Nocardioides panacis: one gene and its partner. The protein of the gene in region 2 interacts with the protein of the main gene of each other region in a pairwise test. Links are inferred from orthologs where the notes say so. Each region holds a gene or a part of one and is shown on either strand. Other genes may lie near its edges. The genes, in order: leuS and ligA.

What was found.
Region 1: the proteins of ligA (region 2) and leuS interact in binary tests that used the Escherichia coli proteins (3 or more experiments, as listed by UniProt). The link is inferred for Nocardioides panacis from one-to-one orthologs.

The regions. Positions count from the first base shown.
Region 1 is NZ_CP077062.1:2,741,447-2,752,452, forward strand. Bases 3,275-6,367 are described here. They hold leuS (leucine--tRNA ligase), read right to left. Parts: upstream 6,020-6,367; coding sequence 3,530-6,019; downstream 3,275-3,529. Other genes in these bases: KRR39_RS13330 (NAD(P)H-binding protein), read left to right, coding at 3,275-3,505; KRR39_RS13340 (MarR family winged helix-turn-helix transcriptional regulator), read right to left, coding at 6,204-6,367. Outside these bases: KRR39_RS13315 (ComEC/Rec2 family competence protein), read right to left, coding at 1-860; KRR39_RS13320 (helix-hairpin-helix domain-containing protein), read right to left, coding at 860-1,816; KRR39_RS13325 (DegV family protein), read right to left, coding at 1,912-2,772; more of KRR39_RS13330, read left to right, coding at 2,861-3,274; more of KRR39_RS13340, read right to left, coding at 6,368-6,668; KRR39_RS13345 (hypothetical protein), read right to left, coding at 6,794-7,090; KRR39_RS13350 (sodium:solute symporter family protein), read right to left, coding at 7,101-8,795; UDP-glucose 4-epimerase GalE, read left to right, coding at 8,954-9,922; KRR39_RS13360 (SDR family NAD(P)-dependent oxidoreductase), read left to right, coding at 9,961-10,722; KRR39_RS13365 (YflT domain-containing protein), read left to right, coding at 10,782-11,006.
Region 2 is NZ_CP077062.1:782,123-792,965, reverse strand. What follows is about bases 4,877-7,806. They hold ligA (NAD-dependent DNA ligase LigA), read right to left. Parts: upstream 7,443-7,806; coding sequence 5,310-7,442; downstream 4,877-5,309. Other genes in these bases: KRR39_RS03930 (alpha/beta fold hydrolase), read left to right, coding at 7,565-7,806; KRR39_RS03940 (FAD-binding oxidoreductase), read left to right, coding at 4,877-5,325. In the rest of the region: Asp-tRNA(Asn)/Glu-tRNA(Gln) amidotransferase subunit GatA, read right to left, coding at 1-1,024; Asp-tRNA(Asn)/Glu-tRNA(Gln) amidotransferase subunit GatC, read right to left, coding at 1,021-1,320; KRR39_RS03950 (PP2C family protein-serine/threonine phosphatase), read left to right, coding at 1,547-2,767; KRR39_RS03945 (cobalamin B12-binding domain-containing protein), read left to right, coding at 2,764-3,795; more of KRR39_RS03940, read left to right, coding at 3,895-4,876; more of KRR39_RS03930, read left to right, coding at 7,807-8,176; KRR39_RS03925 (TetR/AcrR family transcriptional regulator), read left to right, coding at 8,311-8,946; KRR39_RS03920 (MFS transporter), read left to right, coding at 8,943-10,541; KRR39_RS03915 (methionine synthase), read right to left, coding at 10,603-10,843. UniProt on the Escherichia coli protein: DNA ligase that catalyzes the formation of phosphodiester linkages between 5'-phosphoryl and 3'-hydroxyl groups in double-stranded DNA using NAD as a coenzyme and as the energy source for the reaction.

The DNA of each region.
Region 1 (11,006 bases), 2.0 Mb from region 2 along the record:
CTCGGCTCGGGGCGCGCCAGCAGCACGAAACCCGCCACCCCGAGGACGCCCACCAGCACCAGGCCGCGGGCACGCACGCCCGCCCACCGGGCCAGCACCAGCAGGAAGCCGACCACCAGCGTCAGGTTCGTGCCCGAGACCGCGGCGAGGTGGGTCAGCCCGCACGTCCGGAAGTCCTCGACGACCCCGGCCGACATCGACCGGTCGTCGCCCACCACCAGGGCCGGCACCAGGGCCCGGGCGTCCGGCGGGGCGTCCGCTACCGACGCCCGGATGCCGGCCCGGACCCGCGCGGCGGCGGCGAACAGCTCGCCGGGACGGTGCAGCACCCGGGGCGGCCGGCCCACTGACAGCACGCCGGCCAGGTCGGGGCCGTCCGGAGGGGCGAGCCGGCCGGTGCCGGTGACCACCGACCCGAGCTCGACCCGATGCCAGCTCTCGTCGGCGACGACCAGCACCGGCACGCCGGTCCGGTAGCGGTGCCCGCGGCCGACCACGTCGGAGACCGACAGCCGGGTGAGCACGAACGACCCGAACCGGCCGTCGCGCAGCACCGGGTCCGTGGTCACCCGGCCGGTGACGGTGACGACGGCGGCCTGCTCGGCCAGCCGGGCCACCGGGCCGTGCTGGTCGCCCTCGACCCGCAGGGCGGTCACGCCCCCGACCGCGCAGGCCGCGAGCAGGCAGGCGAGCAGCGTCCGCACCGGTCGCCCGCCCCGCCGGCGGGTCGCGACGAGCACCACGCCCAGCACCGCGAGGACGCCCACGCTCCAGCCCGGCAGCCCGAGCACGGCCAGCCCGCCGGCCCAGGCGGACACCGCCAGGACCAGCGCACGGAGGTCGGGAGGGAGCGCCGGCATCAGAGGGTGACGAAGGGGGCGATCTCGGCGAGCGTCGCGTCCCCGATGCCGGACACCTCCAGGAGCTCGTCGACGGAGGTGAAAGCGCCGTTCTCGGTGCGGAACGTCAGGATCGAGCGAGCCGTCACCGGGCCGATCCCGGGCAGCAGCTCCAGGTCGGCCTGGGTGGCGCTGTTCAGGTTCACCAGCGGGGTGGCGGTCGAGGAGCCGCCGGCCGAACCCCCGGCCGGGACACCGGCGGCCGAGGCGGCGACACCCGGCGGAGCAGGCCTCCCGACCACGATCTGCTCACCGTCGGCCAGCACCCGGGCCAGGTTCAGCGCGCCGGTGCGGGCGCCGGGCCGGGCACCGCCCGCTGCCTCCAGGGCGTCGACGACCCGGGAGCCCAGCGGGAGCGTGGCGATGCCCGGCCGGCGGACCTTGCCGGTGACGTCGACGACGATGCTGCCGGACGGCGTCGCCCCCGCGGCCCCGGCAGCGGAACCTGCGGTGGGACCGGCGCCGCCCGTCGTCGGAGGGGTCGGAGGGGAGGACGCGGGCGGGCCGGCCGTCGGTGCCGGGACCGCGGCGAGCGCCGAGGGGGACGACGCGACCACCGGCAGGGACGTCTCGCGTCCTCCCGCCCGCAGCGCCCACCACGCGCCGGCCGCCAGGGCGGCGGCGACCACCAGCGCCAGCACCGCCAGGTGCGCGGAGGTCAGGCCGACCCGGCCCTGCAGGGTCGGCGGCAGCCGGTCGTGCGCCCAGCCGCCCACCGACGACAGCCGGCCGACCGGCCGGTGCGCGTGCCGACCCGGGACCCCGTCAGCGGGGAGCCCGCCGGACCCGCCCGTGGGCCGGTGGACCGGGGTGCCCACGGCGTCCGGACGGATCTCGGCGAGCTCCGCGCTCAGCAGCTCGAGCCGTCGCCGTGCCACCGCGGCGACCTCTTCGTTGGCTGACCTGCGTGAGCGCATGAGGAGAACCTAGGAAGACCCCGACCGATCGGGAAGGCGCACGTCCGCGGCCTGTGGACGGGCGCCGGGCGCGGCCGCCTGTGGACGGTTCCGGGTCAGCGCGGGGCGACGACGACCGCGACCATGCCCGGCCCCACGTGCGCCCCGATCACCGCGCCGACCTCGCCGACCGAGACCTCCCGGGCCGACAGGTTCGCGGCGAGCCGGCGGCCGAGGTGCTCGGCGAGCACGCCGGCCCGGTCCGGATTCGCGAGGTGCGCGACCGCCACGTCCACCTGCCGGTCGGCGGCGGCCGCGACGGCCAGCTCCTCCAGACGGCTCAGAGCACGGGCCGCCGTACGCACCTTCTCGCGGGGACCGATCCGCCCGTCCACGATCTCCAGCAGCGGCTTGACCGCCAGCGCCGAGCCGAGCAGCGCGGCGGCGGCGCCGATCCGGCCGCCGCGGCGGAGGTACTCCAGGGTGTCGACGTAGAACAGCGACGTGGTCGCGTCGGCGCGGGCCAGCGCCGCTCCGGCCGCCTCCTCGGCCGAGCCGCCCCGCTCGAGCACCTCGGCGGCGGTCAGCACGGCGAACCCGGTGGCCATGCCCAGTTGGCGGGTGTCGACCACCCGGACCGGCAGGGAGGCGTCCCGGGCGGCCAGCTGCGCGGACTCGAAGGTGCCGCTCATCTCCCCCGACAGGTGCACCGACAGGACCTCGTCGAAGCCGTCCGCACGGGCCTTCTCGAAGGCCTCCAGGAACACCGCCGGCGTCGGCCGCGACGTGCTCACCGGGGTCCACTCACGCAGCGCGGCGGCCATCGTCTCGGCCGTCACGTCGGGGTCGACGCCCTCGTCGTGGGACCTCGCCCCGATGACCACCTGGAGAGGCACCACGCGGATGCCGTGGCGCTCGATCACGTCGCGCGGCAGCATCGCCGTGGAGTCGGTCACCAGGGCGACGGTCGCAGACATGCGGAAAGGCTAGCCGTCGACGAGGGAATCACCTCGGGGCGCGCACCGTTGGGACCGGTAGTTCCACCCGCCAACGAGAAGGAGACCCATGCGCGTCGTCATCGCCGGAGGTCACGGCCAGATCGCCCTGCTGCTCGAGAGGGTGCTCGCGGACCGCGGCGACTCGCCCGTGGGCATCGTGCGCAACCCCGACCACGTCGCGGACGTGGAGGCCGCCGGCGCCGAGGCCGTCGTGCTCGACCTCGAGGACGCCGACGTCGCCGCCGTCACGGACGTGGTGAAGGGGGCGGACGCGGTCGTCTTCGCGGCCGGCGGGGGGCCGAACAGCGGCGTCGCCCGCAAGGAGAGCGTCGACAAGGGCGCCGCGGTGCTGCTCGCCGACGCCGCCGAGCAGGCGGGCGTCCGACGCTACGTGATGGTCTCCTCGATGGGCACCGACAAGGCCGACCCGGACAGCCAGGACGTGTTCCAGGTGTACCTCCGCGCCAAGCTGGCGGCCGACGACGACCTGCGGGCGCGGGACCTCGACTGGACCGTCGTACGCCCGGGGCGGCTGACCGACGACGCGGGCGCCGGCCGCATCCAGGTCGGCACGCTGGAGCGCGGCGAGATCCCGCGCGCCGACGTCGCCGCGGTGCTCGCCGCGGTGCTGGTCACGGACGCCACCATCGGCAGCACGTTCGACCTGCTCGCCGGGCACCAGACGATCGACGCGGCGCTCGCCGGCCTCTGAGGGAGGCCGGCGGTCCCGTCCGGGTCAGCCGGTGACGATGTTGACCAGCTTGGGCGCCCGCACGATCACCTTGCGGACGTCCTTGCCGTCCAGCGCCCGCTGGACGTGAGCGTCGGCCATCACCAGCGCCTCCAGGTCGGCCGCGGTGATGTCCGGGCTGACCTCCAGCCGGGCGCGCAGCTTGCCCTGTACCTGCACGACGGCAGTCACCGAGTCCTGCACCAGCAGCGCCGGGTCGACCGTCGGCCAGCCCGCCCGGGCGACGGTCGGCTCGTGGCCCAGCCGCGCCCACATCTCCTCGGCGGTGTACGGCGCCACCAGGCTCAGCAGGATCGCGACCGCCTCGGCGGCCTCGCGCACGGCCGGGTCGGCCGGGCCGCAGCCCGAGTCGATCGCCTTGCGGGTGGTGTTGACCAGCTCCATGGTGCGGGCGACCAGCACGTTGAACCGTTGGGTCTCGACCAGCTGCTCCGCGTCGGAGACGGTGCGGTGGGTGGCCTGCCGCAGCCCGACGTCGCCGCCCTCGGCGGGCGTGCCGGGCTCCGAGCCGACGTCCCCGGACAGCCGCCAGGCGCGCTGCAGGAACTTCACGGAGCCGCCGGGCGACATGTCGGCCCAGTCGATGTCGGCCTCGGGCGGGCCGGCGAACACCATCGTCAGCCGGATCGCGTCGACGCCGAACTCGTCGATCATCTCGCCCAGGTTGACGCCGTTGCCCAGGGACTTGCTCATCCCGCGGCCCTCGTTGATGACCTCGCCCTGGTTCAGCAGCCGGGAGAACGGCTCGACGAAGTCGACCAGGCCCATGTCGTGCAGCACCTTGGTGAAGAACCGGCTGTACAGCAGGTGCAGGATCGCGTGCTCGACGCCACCGACGTACTGCGCCGCCGGCATCCAGTTGCGCACCGCCTTGGGGTCGAAGGGGCCCTCGGTGTAGTGCGGGGAGCAGTAGCGGAAGAAGTACCAGCTGGAGTCGACGAACGTGTCCATCGTGTCGCTGTCCCGCTTGGCCGGGCCGCCGCACTGCGGGCAGTCCACGTTGACCCAGTCCGCGGCCGCGGCCAGCGGGGAGACGCCCTTGGGCTTCAGGTCGGCGCCGCTCAGGTCGGGCAGCTCGACCGGCAGCTGGTCCTCGGGCACCGCGACCTCACCGCAGGCCCCGCAGTGCACGATCGGGATCGGGGCGCCCCAGTAGCGCTGCCGGCTCAGCAGCCAGTCCCGCAGCCGGAAGTTCACGAAGCCCTTGCCGACGCCCTTCTGCTCCAGCCAGCTGATGATCCGGGCCTTGGCCTCGTCCACCGGCAGGCCGTCCAGCGAGATCTCGTCGTTCGCGGAGTTGATGGCCGGTCCCGAGCCGGTGAACGCCTCGCCGCCGGCCTCCTCGAACCCCTCGGGCGGCTGCACCGTGCGGATGACCGGCAGGCCGAACTTCTTGGCGAACTCCCAGTCCCGCTGGTCCTGGCCGGGCACCGCCATGATCGCGCCGGTGCCGTAGTCGGCCAGCACGTAGTCGGAGGCCCACACGGGGATCCGCGCGCCGGTGACCGGGTTCACGGCGGTGACGCCCAGGTCGACGCCGGACTTGGGCCGGTCGGTGGCCAGCCGGTCGATGTCGGTGGCCTTGCGGACCTCGACCAGGTAGTCCTCCAGGGCCGCGCGCCGCTCCGGGGCACAGAGCTCGGCGGCCATCTTCGCGTCCGCGGCGACCACCATGAACGTGGCGCCGAAGACGGTGTCGGGCCGGGTGGTGAACACCCGGATCGGGTCGCCGTGGTAGTGCGGCGCGTCGACCGCGAAGTCGATGTGCGCGCCCTCCGAGCGACCGATCCAGTTGCGCTGCATGGCCAGCACCTTCGACGGCCAGGTGGCCTCCAGCGGCTCCATGTCGTCCAGCAGCCGCTGGGCGTAGTCGGTGACCTTGAAGTACCACTGCGACAGCTCGCGCTTGGTGACCTCGGCGCCGCAGCGCTCGCACATGCCCGCGACCACCTGCTCGTTGGCCAGCACGGTCTGGTCGTTGGGGCACCAGTTGACCGGGGAGAACTTGCGGTAGGCCAGCCCCCGCTCGCGGAACTTCAGGAACAGCCACTGGGTCCAGCGGTAGTACTCCGGGTCGGAGGTGTTCAGGCGGCGGGACCAGTCGAAGGAGATGCCGTAGCGCCGGAACGACTCGGCCTGCGTCTCGATGTTGGCGTAGGTGAACACCGCCGGGTTCTCGCCGCGCTTGATCGCGGCGTTCTCGGCGGGCAGCCCGAAGGAGTCCCAGCCGATCGGGTTCAGCACGTCGTAGCCGCGCTGCCACCAGTAGCGCGCGATCACGTCGTGCAGCGCCATCACCTCGGCGTGGCCCATGTGCAGGTCACCGCTCGGGTAGGGGAACATCGTCAACGCGTAACGGCGCTCCTTGGACCCGTCGTCGGCCGCCTGGAACGGGTTCAGGTCGTCCCAGACCTTGCGCCACTTGTCCTGCGCGGCCGTCACGTCGTAGTGCTGGTCGTGGTCCTGGTCGTCCATGGTCTCGTCTTCCCGTCCTGCGTGCTGCTCGGCCTGGGGGCACAAAAAAACCCCTCAGGAACGAGGGGTAGCCGCGTCGTCCTGCCCGCGAGGGGCACCGGTCAACGCGGCTTGCCAAGAAGAAGTGTCGTGCGCATGCGAAGAGCCTAGCGCACCGGCTGGCGGCGTCGCAGCCGCGTTCTGCTCAGCGACCGGTGCCCACGGCCTCGTCGAGGACCGCCTCCAGCCGGACCAGGGCGTGCGCCAGGCCGGCGTACGTCTCGCGACCCAGTGCCTGCGCCCACTCGTGCTCCAGGCGCACCATGGTCTGCCGGATCACCCCGACGGCGGCCCAGCCGCGCTCGGTGAGCCGGACCACCCGGGTCCGCCGGTCGTCGGGGTGCGCCTCGCGGACGAGGTAGCCCCCGCTCTCCAGCTGGTGGAGCAGGTGGTTCATCGCCTGCTTGGACGCCGACGTGCGCACCGCCAGCACCCCCGGCCGCTGGCCGTCCGGCCCCGGGTGCTGGAACACGCCCAGGTGGGCGGGCAGCACGTCGTCGAAGCCGGCCCTGTGCAGGCTGGCCATCACCTCGTGGCGCACCAGTACCGCAGGTCGGCGCAGCAGCGCGCCGACCGGTGGCAGCGCGACGTCGTCCATCTCGATCGTCATCTGTCCCCCCCGGACAAGACTTTCCTCCAAGACCCCCCGGCCTCGAGACGAGTGTGCCCCCCCTCAGGGGCGTTTTATAGCGGTTTTTACCGAACCATTGCCCAGCGCGTACGACGTCCGCGCGGTCAGTGCGCGGCGGGACGCCCGTCGTCCGCGTCGGCCGGCTGCTCCGTGGGCACGACGACCGGACGCAGGCGGGCCCACAGCAGGAACAGCGCGGCCACCACGGCCATCCCCAGGCCGGCATAGAGGTTGACGTTGACGCCGCCGGACTTGGCGAGCTCCGCCTCGCTGGGCCCGATGATCCCGGCGATGATGAGGACGACGCCGTAGATGCCGATCAGAGAGGCGATGAAGACGCGGATGTCGAAGGCGCCCGCCTTGTGCGGGGCCCCGGAGTCGTGGTCGTGCGTGCCGGACATGGTGGCTCCCTTACCAGAAGACGATGTTGAGGATGATGACGAGGACCGCCGAGACCGCAGCGAGCTGCTTCGGCTTCTGCCACCAGGACAGCGACCCCTCGTTCGGGTCGTGGAAGTCGGACTTCGGGGTCAGCGAGTAGACGAGCCCGCGCAGCTCCGACTCCGGCTTGGGCGCCGTCACCAGGCTGACCAGGACGCTGACCACGATGTCGACGCCGAACGCCGCACCGGCGGCCGCGAAGCTCGCGCCCTGGCCCTGCAGGCCGATCGCGCCGATGGACATCGGGCCGAGCGCGTCCTTGCTGAGCACGCCGATCAGCACCGCGGCCAACGTGCCGCTGACCAGGCCGGTCCAGCCGGCCGTCGGGGTCATCCGCTTCCAGAACATGCCGAGGATGAAGGTGGCGAACAGCGGGGCGTTGAAGAACCCGAACAGCGTCTGCAGGTAGTCCATGATGTTCGAGTAGTTCGCCGCGAAGAACGCCGTGCCGATCGCGATCAGCGTCGCCGCGACCGTGGCCAGCCGCCCGATCCGCGTGTAGTAGTCGTCGGGCTTGTCCTTCTTCACGTAGGTCTGCCACAGGTCGTAGGAGAAGACCGTGTTGAAGGCCGAGATGTTCGCGGCCATGCCGGCCATGAACGACGCGAGGAGACCGGCGATCGCGACGCCCAGCATGCCGTTGGGCAGCAGGTCGCGCATCAGGTAGAGGATCGAGTTGTTGTAGTCGGGCGTCGCGCCCTTCGCCGGCGAGGACAGCTCGGTGACGATGACGCCGGCGATCATGCCGGGCAGGATCACGATGAACGGGATGAACATCTTCGGGAAGGTGCCGATGATCGGCGCGCGCTGGGCGGCCGACATCGAGCTCGACGCCATGGCCCGCTGCACCTCGACGAAGTTCGTCGTCCAGTAGCCGAAGCTCAGCACGAAGCCGAGGCCGAACACGATGCCGACCACCGACCAGAACGGGCTGTCGATGCCGGTCAGGTTGGTGCCGGGCCACGAGTTCAGCCGCAGCGACGCGTCCGACATCTTGTTGATCTGGTCGGTGAGGCCGCTGTAGCCGCCCACCTTGTGCAGCCCGACCAGGGTCAGCGGCAGCAGCGCGGCGACGATCACGAAGAACTGCAGGACCTCGTTGTAGATCGCGGCGGACAGCCCGCCCAGGGCGGTGTAGGTGAGCACGACCGCGGCGGCGACGAGGAGCGCCACCCACAGCGGCCAGCCCAGCAGCACCTCGACGATCTTGGCCAGCAGGTAGAGGTTGATGCCCGCGATCAGCAGCTGCGCGAGCGCGAAGCTCAGCGCGTTGACCAGGTGCGCGGTCGGTCCGAACCGCCGGTTCATGAACTCGGGGACCGAGCGGACCTTCGAGCCGTAGTAGAACGGCATCATCACGACGCCGAGGAACAGCATCGCGGGCACCGCGCCGACCCAGAAGTAGTGCACCGTCGGCAGCCCGAAGCTCGCGCCGTTGGCGGACATGCCGATGATCTCGACCGCGCCGAGGTTCGCGGAGATGAAGGCCAGCCCGGTCACCCATGCCGGCAGCGAGCGCCCGGAGAGGAAGAAGTCGATGCTGCTGGACACCGACCGCTTCGCGAGGATGCCGATCCCCAGCACGAACACGAAGTAGGTGGCGATCAGGAGGTAGTCGACCCAGTTGGCGTCGAGTCGGAGCTGGGTATCCGCCGCAAGAATCATGGGTCTCCTCATTTCCGGACTGAACCGACAGCACGGTACTCCCCCGTACGTGTACTTCCCATGCGCCCCTCTGTGCGCGGGTCGTGTCGCTCCGGGCCGCGGTCCGGAGCGGCTAGGGTCGGCTGCTGACGAGACGCTCGCGGGAGAGGTGGACGCAGATGTCCTGGTTGGTGACGGGCGGTGCCGGCTACATCGGCGCCCACGTGGTGCGGGCCTTCGCGGAGCAGGGCCTGACCTCGGTCGTCCTCGACGACCTGTCCAGCGGGCACCGCGGCTTCGTGCCCGAGGGCGTGCCGTTCGTGCAGGGCAGCATCCTCGACACCGGCCTGGTCGCCGCGACCCTGCGCGAGCACGCCGTCGAGGGCGTGGTGCACGTCGCCGGCTTCAAGTACGCCGGGGTCTCGGTCCAGAGGCCGCTGCACACCTACGACCAGAACGTCACCGGCACCGTCAGCGTGCTGCGCGCGATGGCCGACGCCGGCGTCGACAAGGTGGTGTTCTCCTCCAGCGCCGCGACGTACGGCACCCCGGACGTGGACACCGTCACCGAGCGCACCCCGACGAACCCGGAGTCGCCGTACGGCGAGTCCAAGCTGATCGGCGAGTGGCTGCTGCGCGACCAGGCCACCGCGGCGGGGCTGCGGCACACCTCGGTGCGCTACTTCAACGTGGTGGGCTCGGGGACCGACGAGGTCTACGACACCAGCCCGCACAACCTGTTCCCGCTGGTGATCGAGGCGCTCCTCGAGGGCCGCACGCCCCGGATCAACGGCGACGACTACGCCACCCCCGACGGCACCTGCGTGCGCGACTACGTGCACGTCGCCGACCTGGCGGTCTCCCACGTCGCCGCCGCCCAGGCACTGCTGGCCGGTACGTCGCTGGAGCCGGTCTACAACCTCGGCAGCGGCGACGGGCTGTCCGTCCGGCAGATCATGGACGCCATGGCCCGGGTCACCGGCGTGGACTTCACGCCCGAGGTGCACCCCCGCCGTCCGGGCGACCCGGACCGGATCGTCGCCTCCGGCGAGCTCGCGGCCCGCGACCTCGACTGGCGGATGCGGCACACCGTCGACGACATGGTCGCCAGCGCCTGGCGGGCCCGCCGGGCCGCGCACGCCGGCTGACCCGCACCTCCTCCGCCCCTCCTGCGAAAGGCTCACCCATGACCGTGCTCGACCTGTTCCGTCTCGACGGCAAGGTGGCGATCGTGACCGGCGCCTCCTCCGGCCTCGGCGTCGCGTTCGCCCAGGCCCTGGCCGAGGCCGGCGCCGACGTGGTGCTCGGCGCCCGCCGGGTCGAGAAGCTCGAGGAGACCCGCGCGCTCGTCGAGGCCACGGGGCGCCGGGCGCTGGCCGTGCAGACCGACGTCGCCGACCCGGACGCGTGCACCGCGCTGGTCGAGGCGGCGATGCAGGAGTTCGGCCGGGTCGACGTGCTGGTCAACAACGCCGGGATCGGGACCGCCGTACCCGCCACCCGGGAGACGCCCGAGCAGTTCCGCCAGGTCGTCGACGTGAACCTCAACGGCTGCTACTGGATGGCGCAGGCGTGCGGCCGGGTGATGCAGCCGGGTTCCAGCATCGTGAACATCAGCAGCGTGCTCGGCCTGACGACCGGGGGCCTGCCCCAGGCGGCGTACTCCGCGACCAAGGCCGGGCTGATCGGCCTGACCAGAGACCTGGCCCAGCAGTGGACCGGGCGCAAGGGGATCCGGGTCAACGCCCTGGCCCCGGGGTTCTTCGCCTCGGAGATGACCGACACCTACCCCGAGGGGTACCTCGACCAGGCGATCGGCCGGGTGCCGGCCGGCCGCAAGGGCGAGGGTGTCGAGCTCGCCGCGGCCCTGGTCTTCCTGGCCAGCGACGCCGGCGGCTACGTCACCGGCCAGACGCTCGCGGTCGACGGCGGGATGACGATCGCCTAGCGCGCGCCCGGCTCGCCTGGGCCGTGCCCGGTCTTGGCCGGCGGTGGGATGATGAGGGCATGAGCAGCCAGCAGAACATGCGCGCCCTCAAGTCCGGGCTCACCCTCGAGTACCCGCAGTCCCTGGGGGTCTACGACAAGTACGAGCAGGCCCAGAGGTCGGTGGACTTCCTCTCCGACCACGAGTTCCCGGTCGAGAACTGCATGATCGTGGGCACCGAGCTCAAGCAGGTCGAGCGGGTCACCGGACGCCTGACCACCGGACGCGTCGCCCTGGGCGGTCTC
Region 2 (10,843 bases):
CCTCGGGCAGCACCCGCAGGCCGTAGCGCATCGCGTCGAACTTCGCGAGGTTCGAGGACGCCTCGGCCGGCAGGATCAGGTAGTAGGCGGCCAGGGCGTGCACGAACGACGGGCAGGACACCTCGACGACCTCGGCCCCGGCGTCCACGAGTAGCTGCACGGCCTCGTCGAAGCGCTGCTGGACGCCGGCCTGGTAGCCCTCGCCGCGCAGCTCCTTGATCACGCCGAGCCGCACGCCCTGCATGTCGCCGCTGGCGCCCTGCCGGGCGGCCTCGACCACCTTGGGGAGCGGCTGGTCGATGGAGGTGGAGTCCCTGGGGTCGTGGCCGCCGATGACCTCGTGCAGCAGCGCCGCGTCGAGGACCGTCCGGGTGACCGGGCCGGCCTGGTCCAGGGAGTTGGCGAGCGCGACGAGGCCGTAGCGCGAGACCCCGCCGTAGGTCGGCTTCACCCCGACGGTGCCGGTGACCGCGCCGGGCTGCCGGATCGAGCCGCCGGTGTCCGTGCCGAGCGCGAGCGGCGCTTCGAAGGCGGCCACCGCGGCGGCCGAGCCACCGCCCGAGCCCCCGGGGATCCGGTCGAGGTCCCACGGGTTGTGGGTGGGGCCGTAGGCCGAGTGCTCGGTGGAGGAGCCCATCGCGAACTCGTCCATGTTGGTCTTGCCGAGGATCGGCAGGCCGGCTGCGCGCAGCCGGGCGACCACGGTGGCGTCGTACGGCGGCACCCAGCCCTCGAGGATCCGTGAGCCGCAGGTCGTGGGCAGGCCCTCGGTGGCCAGGACGTCCTTGACCGCGATCGGGACGCCGTCCAGCGCGGAGGCGACCGAACCGGACGCCCGGCGCTCGTCGGCGGCGCGGGCCGCGGCCAGCGCCCCCTCGGGGTCGACGTGCAGGAACGCGTGCACGGCCCCGTCGACGGCGGCGATCCGGTCGAGGTGGGCCTGGGTGAGCTCCACCGAGGTGGTCTCGCCGGCGGCGAGCGCGTCGGCGAGCTCGGCGGCGGTGCGGCGGGTCAGGTCGCTCATGCCTCGTCCTCCAGGATCCGCGGCACGCTGAACCGCTGCTGCTCGACCTCGGGGGCGCCGGAGAGCGCCTGCTCGGCGGTCAGCCCGGGCCGGGCCACGTCCTCGCGGAAGACGTTCGTCAGGGGCAGCGCGTGCGACGTCGGCGGGACGTCGTCGGCGGCCACCTCCGAGATCGAGGCGATGGACTCCAGGATCACGGCCAGCTGGGGGGCGAGGTGGTCGAGCTCCTCGGCGGACAGGTCGATACGCGCCAGATCGGCGAGGTGCGAGACCTCGTCGCGGCTGATGTCAGGCATACCTCTCATCCTAGGGAACGGCCCCCGGCGGCCGCTCCCCGGCGTCCGCCGCGGACCCGCCGCCGCCGTCCGCGGGGCAGGTAGAGTTTTCAACGACCTGGAAAGGACCCACCCGTGAGCGACGGCTCCCCCCGGCACGCAGCCGTGCCTGCTGGCCCCTGCCGAGGGCGCCCGTGTCCAGGAGCAGCTGCAGCAGGCCGCCGACCGGGCGGCGTACCTCGCCCGGGTGGCCCGGGGGCTGTCCGGCGCCCTGCACACCGACCGCGCCGTCGACCTGGTGCTGGAGATGCTGGTCGGCCCGGTCGTCGACTGGGCGCAGATCACCCTGGTCGACCGCAGCCAGCTCCGGTTCCGCTCCCGCGGCCCGGACGGCCGGCTGCTCACCGGCCGGCTCCCGGTCGAGGACGTGCCGGAGTCCTCCAGCCTGGGACGGGCGCTGTTCACCGGCGCCACCGACCTCCTGATGGTCCCCGACGGCGGCGACACCGACAGCGCCACGCTGGCCTCCGCGGTGCCCTCCGAGACGCTGCGCGGGTCGCTCACGTCGATCCGGCCGATGGATCTGCTGACCATCGCGATGTCGGCCCGCGGGACGACGTACGGCGCCCTGACGATCGCCCAGCGCTGCGGCAACGGCTTCGACGAGCGGGCCGTCGCGTTCCTCGAGGACTTCGCCCACCGGGTCGCGGTCACGCTGGACACCACCCGGGCGCTGGCCGAGTCGCGCCGCGTCGCCACCGTGCTGTCCCGCGAGCTCGTGCCGCCGAGCCTGCCCGACCTCGCAGGTGTCGCGTTCGGCACCTACTACCGGGTGGCCTACGAGCAGGAGGCCCTCGGCGGCGACTTCTACGACGTGCACGGGGACGACGACGGCTGGACCGCCGTGGTGGGCGACGTCTGCGGCAAGGGCGTCGAGGCGGCGGTGCTCACCGGCAAGGTGCGCCAGGCCGTGCGCACCGCCTCGCTCGTGGACCGGGACCCGAGCCGGGTCCTCGACCTGGCCAACCGCACCCTGGTGTCCGACTCCGACGAGACGTTCGTGACCGCCGTGTGCGCGCGGGGCCGCAAGGTCGGCGACGTGCTGCACCTCGACATCGCCTCCGCCGGCCACCCCGAGCCCCTCGTCGTGCGGCGCGACGGGTCGGTGGAGCAGGTGCCGGTGTCCGGCACGGTGCTCGGCCTGCTCCCGAGCTCGACCTACACCTCGGTCAGCATCGAGCTCGCCGAGGGCGAGACCTGCCTGTTCTACACCGACGGGGTCGCCGAGGCCCCGGGCCACCGCACCCGGTTCGGCGACGACAGGATGCGCGAGGTGCTGCTGGCGACCGGTGCCTGCCACGTGACCGCCCAGGTCGAGAGTGTCGCGGTCGCGCTGTCCACGCACCTGCGCGACCGGGCGCACGACGACATCGCGATCCTCGCGGTGCAGTCGATCGGCGAGCGGTGACCACCGAGGTCGCCTGGGGGCAGCAGGTGGAGGAGTACCTCTCGGCGCTGAACCGGGGCGACCGCTCCGGCGCCCTGCAGCAGGCCCGGGCGCTGCGCGCCGAGGGGCACGAGCTGCTGGAGCTGATCCTGCGGCTCATCGCCCCGGCCCAGCTGCGGGTCGGCGAGCTGTGGGTCTCCGACAGCTGGAGCGTGGCGCAGGAGCACGCGGCCACCGCGATCAGCGAGGCGGTGCTGACCACGCTGGCCGTCGAGCGCGAGGAGCAGGCGCGGGCCCCGGAGGACGCCCCCTCGGTGGTGGTGTCCTGCGTGGAGCAGGAGTGGCACGCGTTGCCCGCCCTGATGATCACCGAGCAGCTGCGTGCGAGCGGCTTCGCGGTCAGCTACCTCGGCGCGAACTCCTCCTCCCAGGGGCTGGTCCGGCACATCCACGACACCGGCCCGAGCGCGGTGCTGCTGAGCTGTGCGCTCTCCTCGTTCCTGCCGCTCACCCGGCGGGAGATCGAGGCGGTGCGCGAGACCGGCACCCCAGTGGTGGTGGGCGGCTCGGCGTTCGACGCCGGCGGTCACCGGGCCCGGGTCCTCGGCGCGACGGCCTTCGCCACCGGCGCCACCGACGTCGCCGAGGCGCTGGCCGGGCTGCCGACCGCCGTACCCCCGGCCCCGCCGCTGACCCACGACGGCGCCGAGGAGGCCTTCGTCGTCTTCGCCGCCCGGGAGTCGCTCGCCGACGAGGTGTCCCGCAGGGTGCTGCGGTCGCTCGACGCCGACCCGGCCGAGGGGCACGCGCACGGCTGGCGGCGGGTACTGGACGACCAGCTGCCGCACCTGGTCGGCAGCGTGGCGGGGGCGCTGGTCTGCGACGACCCGCGTGTCGTCTCCGACGCCCTGGCCTGGGGCGAGCTGGTGCTCGGGAACCGCGACGCCCCCGCCGGCACCGGTACGGCGCTGCGCGACGCCCTGGCCGACGCGCTGCACGACCTGCCGGCCGCGACCCGGCTGCTCGACGGCGTCCCGCCACCGCGCTGACCCGGACGGGCGGGCCCGTCTGACCCATTGACCGTGACCGGGGCACCGGCGTTGGCTCGATACGCCGGGGGGGGAACACCGTCCTCAGGGAGACCCGCCATGTCCGACACACGCACGACCGAGCTCACCCTCGACGCCGCGTTCCAGGGCAGCACCATCCGGCCCGGTGACCGCGACTACGACGCGGCCCGGGCGATCTACAACGGCAGCATCGACCGGAGGCCGGTGCTGATCGCGCGTCCGCACGGCGCCGCCGACGTGATCGACGCCGTCACCTACGCCCGGGAGACGGGTCTGCCCCTGTCGGTGCGCTGCGGCGGCCACGGCGTCGCCGGCACCTCACTGGCCGAGGGCGGCGTGCTGATCGACCTCTCCGCGATGAAGGGCGTGCACTCCGACCCGGCGCGGGGCACCGCCGTCGCGGAGGGCGGCGCGCTGTGGGGCGAGTACGACCGCGACGTCGCGCTGACCGGACGGGCCACCCCCGGCGGCCGGGTCACCACCACCGGGGTGGGCGGCTTCTGCCTCGGCGGCGGGTACGGCTGGCTGTCCCCGGTGCACGGCCTGACCTGCGACAACCTGGTCGCCGCCGACGTGGTCACCGCCGACGGCCGGCTGGTGCGGGCCACCGAGGACGAGAACAGCGACCTGCTGTGGGGGCTGCGCGGCGCCGGCGCCAACTTCGGCGTCGTCACGTCCTACGAGCTGCGCACCCACCCGGTGCCGCCGGCGATGCTCGCCGGCATGCTGATCGTGCCCAACGACGACCAGGCCGCCGAGGTCGTGGCCGGCTACCGGGAGTACGTCGAGCGGGCCCCCGAGCAGCTGGTCACCGCGGTGGCGACCGTCCTCGCGCCGCCGGAGCCGTTCGTCCCGCCGGAGCTGGTCGGCTCGCCGGTGCTCGGCGTGATCGCGCTCTGGGTGGGCGAGCCCGGTGACGGCGAGGCGTTCGTCCGCCCGCTGCGCGACCTGACCGCGCACGGCATGGACCTGGTGCAGCCGATGCCCTACACGGCGTTCCAGGCGATGCTCGACGGGTTCGCCCCGAAGGGCTGGATGAACTACCACCGCGGCCTGCACCTGGCCGCGCTGGACGACGGCATCATCGAGCCGTTCCTGCAGGCCGGCCGGCACATCGGCTCGCCGATGACCCAGGGCATCCTGTTCCGGCACGGCGGCGCGGTCTCCCGGGTGCCCGAGGACGCGACGGCGGCCGGGCACCGGGACTCCGCCTACATGGCGCACCCGATCGCCTGCTGGGCGACCCCGGCCGAGACCGAGCACGAGATGGCCTGGGTGCAGGAGTTCTCCGCGGCCGTGGCCACCGCGACCACGGGCGGCACCTACCTCAACTTCGAGCCCGGTACGTCGATCGCGGACGTTAAGTCCGGCTTCGGGGAGGAGAAGTACCAGCGCCTGGTCGGGCTCAAGGACGTCTGGGACCCGGGCAACCTGTTCCGGTCGAACCACAACGTCCCGCCGACCGGCTGGACCCCGGAAGCCAGGGTGCCGCGTCAGTCCCGGACCTGATCGCCGACCTGGTCGCCCACCTGAGCGACGGCCCGGGCCTCGTCCGGGCCGTCGGACAGCAGCACCCGGAAGCCGTCCTCGTCGAGCACCGGCACCTTGAGCTGCACGGCCTTGTCGTGCTTGGACCCGGGGGACTCGCCGACGACCACGAAGTCGGTCTTCTTCGACACCGAGCCGGCCGCCTTGCCGCCCCGGGCCAGGATCGCCTCCTTGGCCTGGTCGCGACTGAAGTCGACCAGCGAGCCGGTCACCACGATGCTCAGGCCGGCGAGCGTGCGCGGCGCGGACTCGTCGCGCTCGTCGGCCATCGTGACGCCGGCCTCGCGCCACTTGCGCACGATCTCCCGGTGCCAGTCCACCGCGAACCACTCCACGACGGCGTCGGCGATCGTCGGCCCGACGCCCTCGGCGTCCGCGAGCGCGGCGTGGTCGGCGTCCTCGATGGCCCGCATGGACCCGAACTCGGTGGCCAGCGCGCGGGCCGCGGTCGGTCCGACGTGCCGGATGGACAACCCGACGACCACCCGCCACAGCGGCCGCTTCTTGGCGTCGTCGAGGTTCTCCAGCAGCCGCCGCCCGTTGGCCGACAGCACCGGGTCGTCGCCCTCGCCCTTCTTGGGGGCGCGGGTGAACAGCGGTGCGCGGAGCAGCTTGGCCTCGTCGAGGAAGAACACGTCGCCCTCGTCCTCGATGACGCCGGCATCGAGCAGCGCGAAGGCCGCCTCGGAGCCGAGCCCCTCGATGTCGAAGGCGCCCCGGCCCGCGACGTGGAACACCCGGTCGAGCAGCTGGGCGGGGCACTTGCGGTGGTTGGGGCAGCGCAGGTCCTTGTCGCCCTCCTTCTGCTGGACCAGCTCGGTGCCGCAGGACGGGCAGGTGGTCGGCATCACCCAGGGCTCGAGCCCCTCGGGGCGCAGCGCCAGCACCGGCCCGACGATCTCCGGGATCACGTCGCCGGCCTTGCGCAGCACCACCGTGTCGCCCGGCCGGACGTCCTTGCGCTGGACCTCGTGGGCGTTGTGCAGGGTGGCCCGCTCGACGGTCGACCCGGCCACCCGGGTCGGCTCCATCACCCCGAACGGCGTGACCCGGCCAGTGCGGCCGGTGTTCACCTCGATGGCCAGCAGCCGGGCGTTGACCTCCTCGGGCGGGTACTTGTAGGCGATCGCCCAGCGCGGCGCGCGGCTGGTGGAGCCCAGGCGGCGCTGCAGGTTGACGTCGTCGACCTTGATCACCACGCCGTCGATCTCGTGCTCCACGTCGTGCCGGTGCTCGCCGTAGTGCTCGATGAACGCCTCGACGGCCTCCAGGTCCGGGAGCACCCGGGCGCGGTCGCTGGTCGGCAGCCCCCAGGCCTTCAGCGCGGCGTAGGACTGCGACTGGGTGGTCGGGGTGAAGCCCTCGCGCAGGCCGAGCCCGTGGCAAACCATCGCCAGGTCGCGGGTGGCGGTGACCCGCGGGTCCTTCTGCCGCAGCGAGCCGGCCGCGGCGTTGCGCGGGTTGGCGAACACCGGGCGGCCGGCGTCCCGCATCGACTCGTTGAGCCGCTCGAAGGCCTGCACGGGGAGGAACACCTCGCCGCGCACCTCGACCCGGGTCGGCACCGGGTAGTCCTCGGTGCCGGTCAGCCGGTGCGGGACGTTGCCGATCGTGCGGACGTTGGGGCTGACGTCCTCGCCGGTCCGGCCGTCGCCGCGGGTGACGCCGCGGACCAGCCGGCCGTGCTCGTAGAGCAGGTTGATCGCCAGCCCGTCGACCTTGAGCTCGCAGAGCATCGCCGGGTCGGTGACGCCGTCGCGGGCCAGCCGCGCCCGCCAGCTCTCCAGCTCCTCGTAGGAGAACGCGTTGTCCAGGCTCATCATCGGCTCGAGGTGGTCCACGGCGGTGAACTCCGTGGAGACCGCGCCGCCGACCTTCTGGGTCGGCGAGTCCGGGGTGCGCAGCTCGGGGAACTCCTCCTCGAGCTCCTCGAGACGGCGCATCCGCACGTCGAAGTCGTGGTCGGACAGGGTCGGGTCGTCGAGCACGTAGTAGCGCCACCGGGCGTCCTCGATCTGCTCGGACAGGGCGCGGTGCTCGTCGCGGGCCTCCGGCGAAGGGAGGGCGGGCTGCGGCATACGCCTATCTTGCCGTGCCGCGCCGACAGCCCACCCATCCACGGGGGGCGCGCGCGGCGAACTGCCGGGGACCGAGCGAAAGGATCGACCCGTGCCTGCCCCCTCCCCTGACCCGCCACGACGTGACCGGCCGCCCCGAGGGCCTGGTGCTGATGCTGCACGGCGGCAAGGCCGACGGCCTCACCGAGGTCGACGACGGCTCCGCGTCCTGGCGCCGCGCGCGCTGGATGGGCGAGCACGTGTCCGGCCGGCTGAACCGCGCCGGGGCGAGCGTGTGGCTGCTGCGCTACGCGGTCCGCGGCTGGAACGAGCGGGTCGCCTCTCCCCCGTCGCCGGTCCCCGACGCCCGCTGGGCGCTCGACGAGGTCCGCCGCGAGCTCGGCGACGTCCCGGTCGTGCTCCTCGGCCACTCCATGGGCGGGCGTACGGCGGTCGCGGTGGCCGACGACCCGAGCGTGGTCGGCGTCGTGGCATTGGCGCCGTGGCTGCCGCCGGGCGAGCCCGTCGGCCCGCTGGCCGGCAAGGCGTTCGCGGCGGCGCACGGGCGCAGCGACAAGATCACCTCCTTCCGGCAGACCCGGGCGTTCTGCCACGCCGCGCGCGAGGTCGCCTCGTCGGTGGAGCTCGTGGACCGCGGCCGGGTCGGGCACTACATGTTCCGCGACATCCCGGGCTGGAACGCGTTCGCGGTCAGCCGGTCCCTGGCCCAGCTGGGCGTGTCCCTGCCCGCCTGACGGGCCGGCGCGGGCTGTTACCCAGAATTCATTTGCGTGCAGCACGCATGCACGTCTATGGTTCCTTGATGAAACGAAACCGTTTCGTTTCATCCGTGTCAACGGCCGGGCCACGCAGCCAGGGGACGGGGACCATGACGCAGACCAGGAAGACCGGCGGCACCCGACCGCGGGTCGAGGGCGAGCGCGAGTCGGAGATCCTCGACGCCGCGCTGCACCTGCTCGCCGAGGTCGGCTACGACCGGATGACCATGGACGCCGTCGCCAGCCAGGCGAAGGCCAGCAAGGCCACGCTCTACCGGCGCTGGACCGACAAGCCCTCGTTGGTCGTCGACGCGATCCTGCGGTCCAAGGAGGCCCTCCAGACCCCCGACCCGGACACCGGGAACCTCCGCGACGACCTGGTGCAGATGTCCTGCAGCCACGGCGGTCTCACCGACCAGCGCTCCGCCCAGGTGATGGCGGGTGTCATCACCGCCCTGCACCACGACCCCGACTTCGCCGAGGAGTTCCGCACCCGCGTCCTCGGCCCCAAGATCGAGACCACCCGCGCCGTCTTCGAGCGCGCCCGGGACCGCGGCGAGATCACCGCCGACCTGGACCTCGACCTGCTGGCCCCTGCCCTGGCGGGGATCGTCCTGCACCGCAGCTTCGTGCTGGGACTGCCCGCCGACGAGAAGACCGTGGCCCAGGTCGTGGACCAGATCATCCTGCCCGCCGCGACCCGCCACTCCCCCACGCCCCGCACCCCCGAAGAAGGAACCGCATGACGACCGCAACCACTCCCGAGGCCGAGTCCGTCTCCGGCCACGGCCACCGCCACCTGGGATGGGCCCTCGTGCTCATCTCGGTGGCCCAGCTGATGGTCGTGCTCGACGCGACCATCGCCAACATCGCCCTCCCGTTCATCAAGAACGACCTCGACATCTCCCAGGCGAACCTCTCCTGGATCGTCACCGGCTACTCGCTGGCCTTCGGCGGCCTGCTGCTGCTCGGCGGCCGGCTCGGCGACCTCTACGGGCGCCGCCGGATGCTGATGGTCGGCGTCGTGGTCTTCGCCGTCGCGTCGCTGCTCGGCGGCCTGGCCACCAACGAGGGCCTGCTCCTCGGCGCCCGGGGCCTGCAGGGCCTCGGTGCGGCGATCGCCTCGCCCGCCGCCCTCGCGCTGATCACCACGACGTTCCCGGCCGGACCGGAGCGCAACCGCGCGTTCTCCATCTACGCCGCCATGTCCGGGGCGGGCGCCGCCGTCGGTCTCGTGCTCGGCGGCTGGCTGACCGGCCTCGAGCCGACCTTCTTCGGCCACGTCGTCGACGGCTGGCGCCTCACGTTCCTGATCAACGTGCCGATCGGCCTGGCCGCCGCGTTCGCCGCGCCGCGGCTGCTCGCCGAGAGCGAGTCGCACCCCGGTGAGCTCGACCTGCCCGGCGCCCTGTCCGGGACGCTCGGCCTGGTCGGCATCGTCTACGGCCTGACCCGCGCCGGCGACCCCCGCTACGGCTGGGGCGACGGCTGGACCCTGGCCTCGCTGGCCGCCGGCGTGCTGCTGCTCGCCGCGTTCGTGCTCATCGAGCGCAGCGTCGAGCACCCGCTGCTGCCGTTCCGGATCCTCGCCAACCGCACCCGCGCCACGAGCTTCGTGGTGATGATGCTGGTCCCGGCGGCGATGTTCGCGATGTTCTACTTCCTGTCCCAGTTCGTGCAGAACGTGATGGGCTTCTCGCCGCTGAAGACCGGCGTCGCGTTCCTGCCGTTCAGCGCCGGCATCATCGTGGCGGCCACGGTCTCCTCGAAGCTCATCGAGAAGGTCGACCCGCGCTGGCTCGCCGGCTTCGGCACCGCGCTGGCCGGCACCGCGCTGTTCGGCTTCTCCCGGCTGCCCTACGACGACTCGCTGGCGACCCTGTCGGTCGACGCGCACTACGCCAGCGACATCCTGCCGTTCATCATCATGATGTCGCTCGGCATGGGCATGACGTTCGTGCCGCTCACCCTGACCGCCGTGCACGGCGTGGGGGCGCGGGACTCGGGCATCGGCTCCGGCGTGCTGAACACCATGCAGCAGGTCGGCGGTGCGCTCGGCCTGGCCACGCTGTCCACGGTCGCGGTGCACTTCACCTCCGACAAGGTCGCCTCGCTCTCCGCCTCGGCCCAGTCCGCGGCGAACGGCGCCGTCGACCCGGACAAGGCGCAGCAGATGCAGACCCTCATCGGGCAGGTGGCGTTCACCGAGGGCGCGACGCACGCGTTCCTCACCGGCGCCGGGATGATCTGGCTCGGCACCGTGATCGCGCTGGTCTTCCTCAACGCGCGTCACGAGGACCTGGCCACCGACGAGGCACCCGAGGGCGTCGCGGTCCACTGAGCCGCCCTGCTCCGCACCGCTCGCGCGTGAGCCCCGCTGCCTCCGGGCGGCGGGGCTCTCGTCATGCCAGGGCGGAGGCGACCTGCCGGCACAGGTGGAGGGCCCGGCGCGCCCACTCCGGGTCCGCACCCGCCAGGCCGCAGCCCGGGGTGACCACCAGGGACGCGGCGGACTGCGGGTCGAGGCCGAGCATGTCGAGCAGCCGGAGCACCCGCTCGGTGACGGTGCCGTCGGAGAGCGGTCGCGCCGGCGCGGTGGTCGGGACCACCCCGAGGTGCACCGGCCGGCCCTGCTCGAGGAGG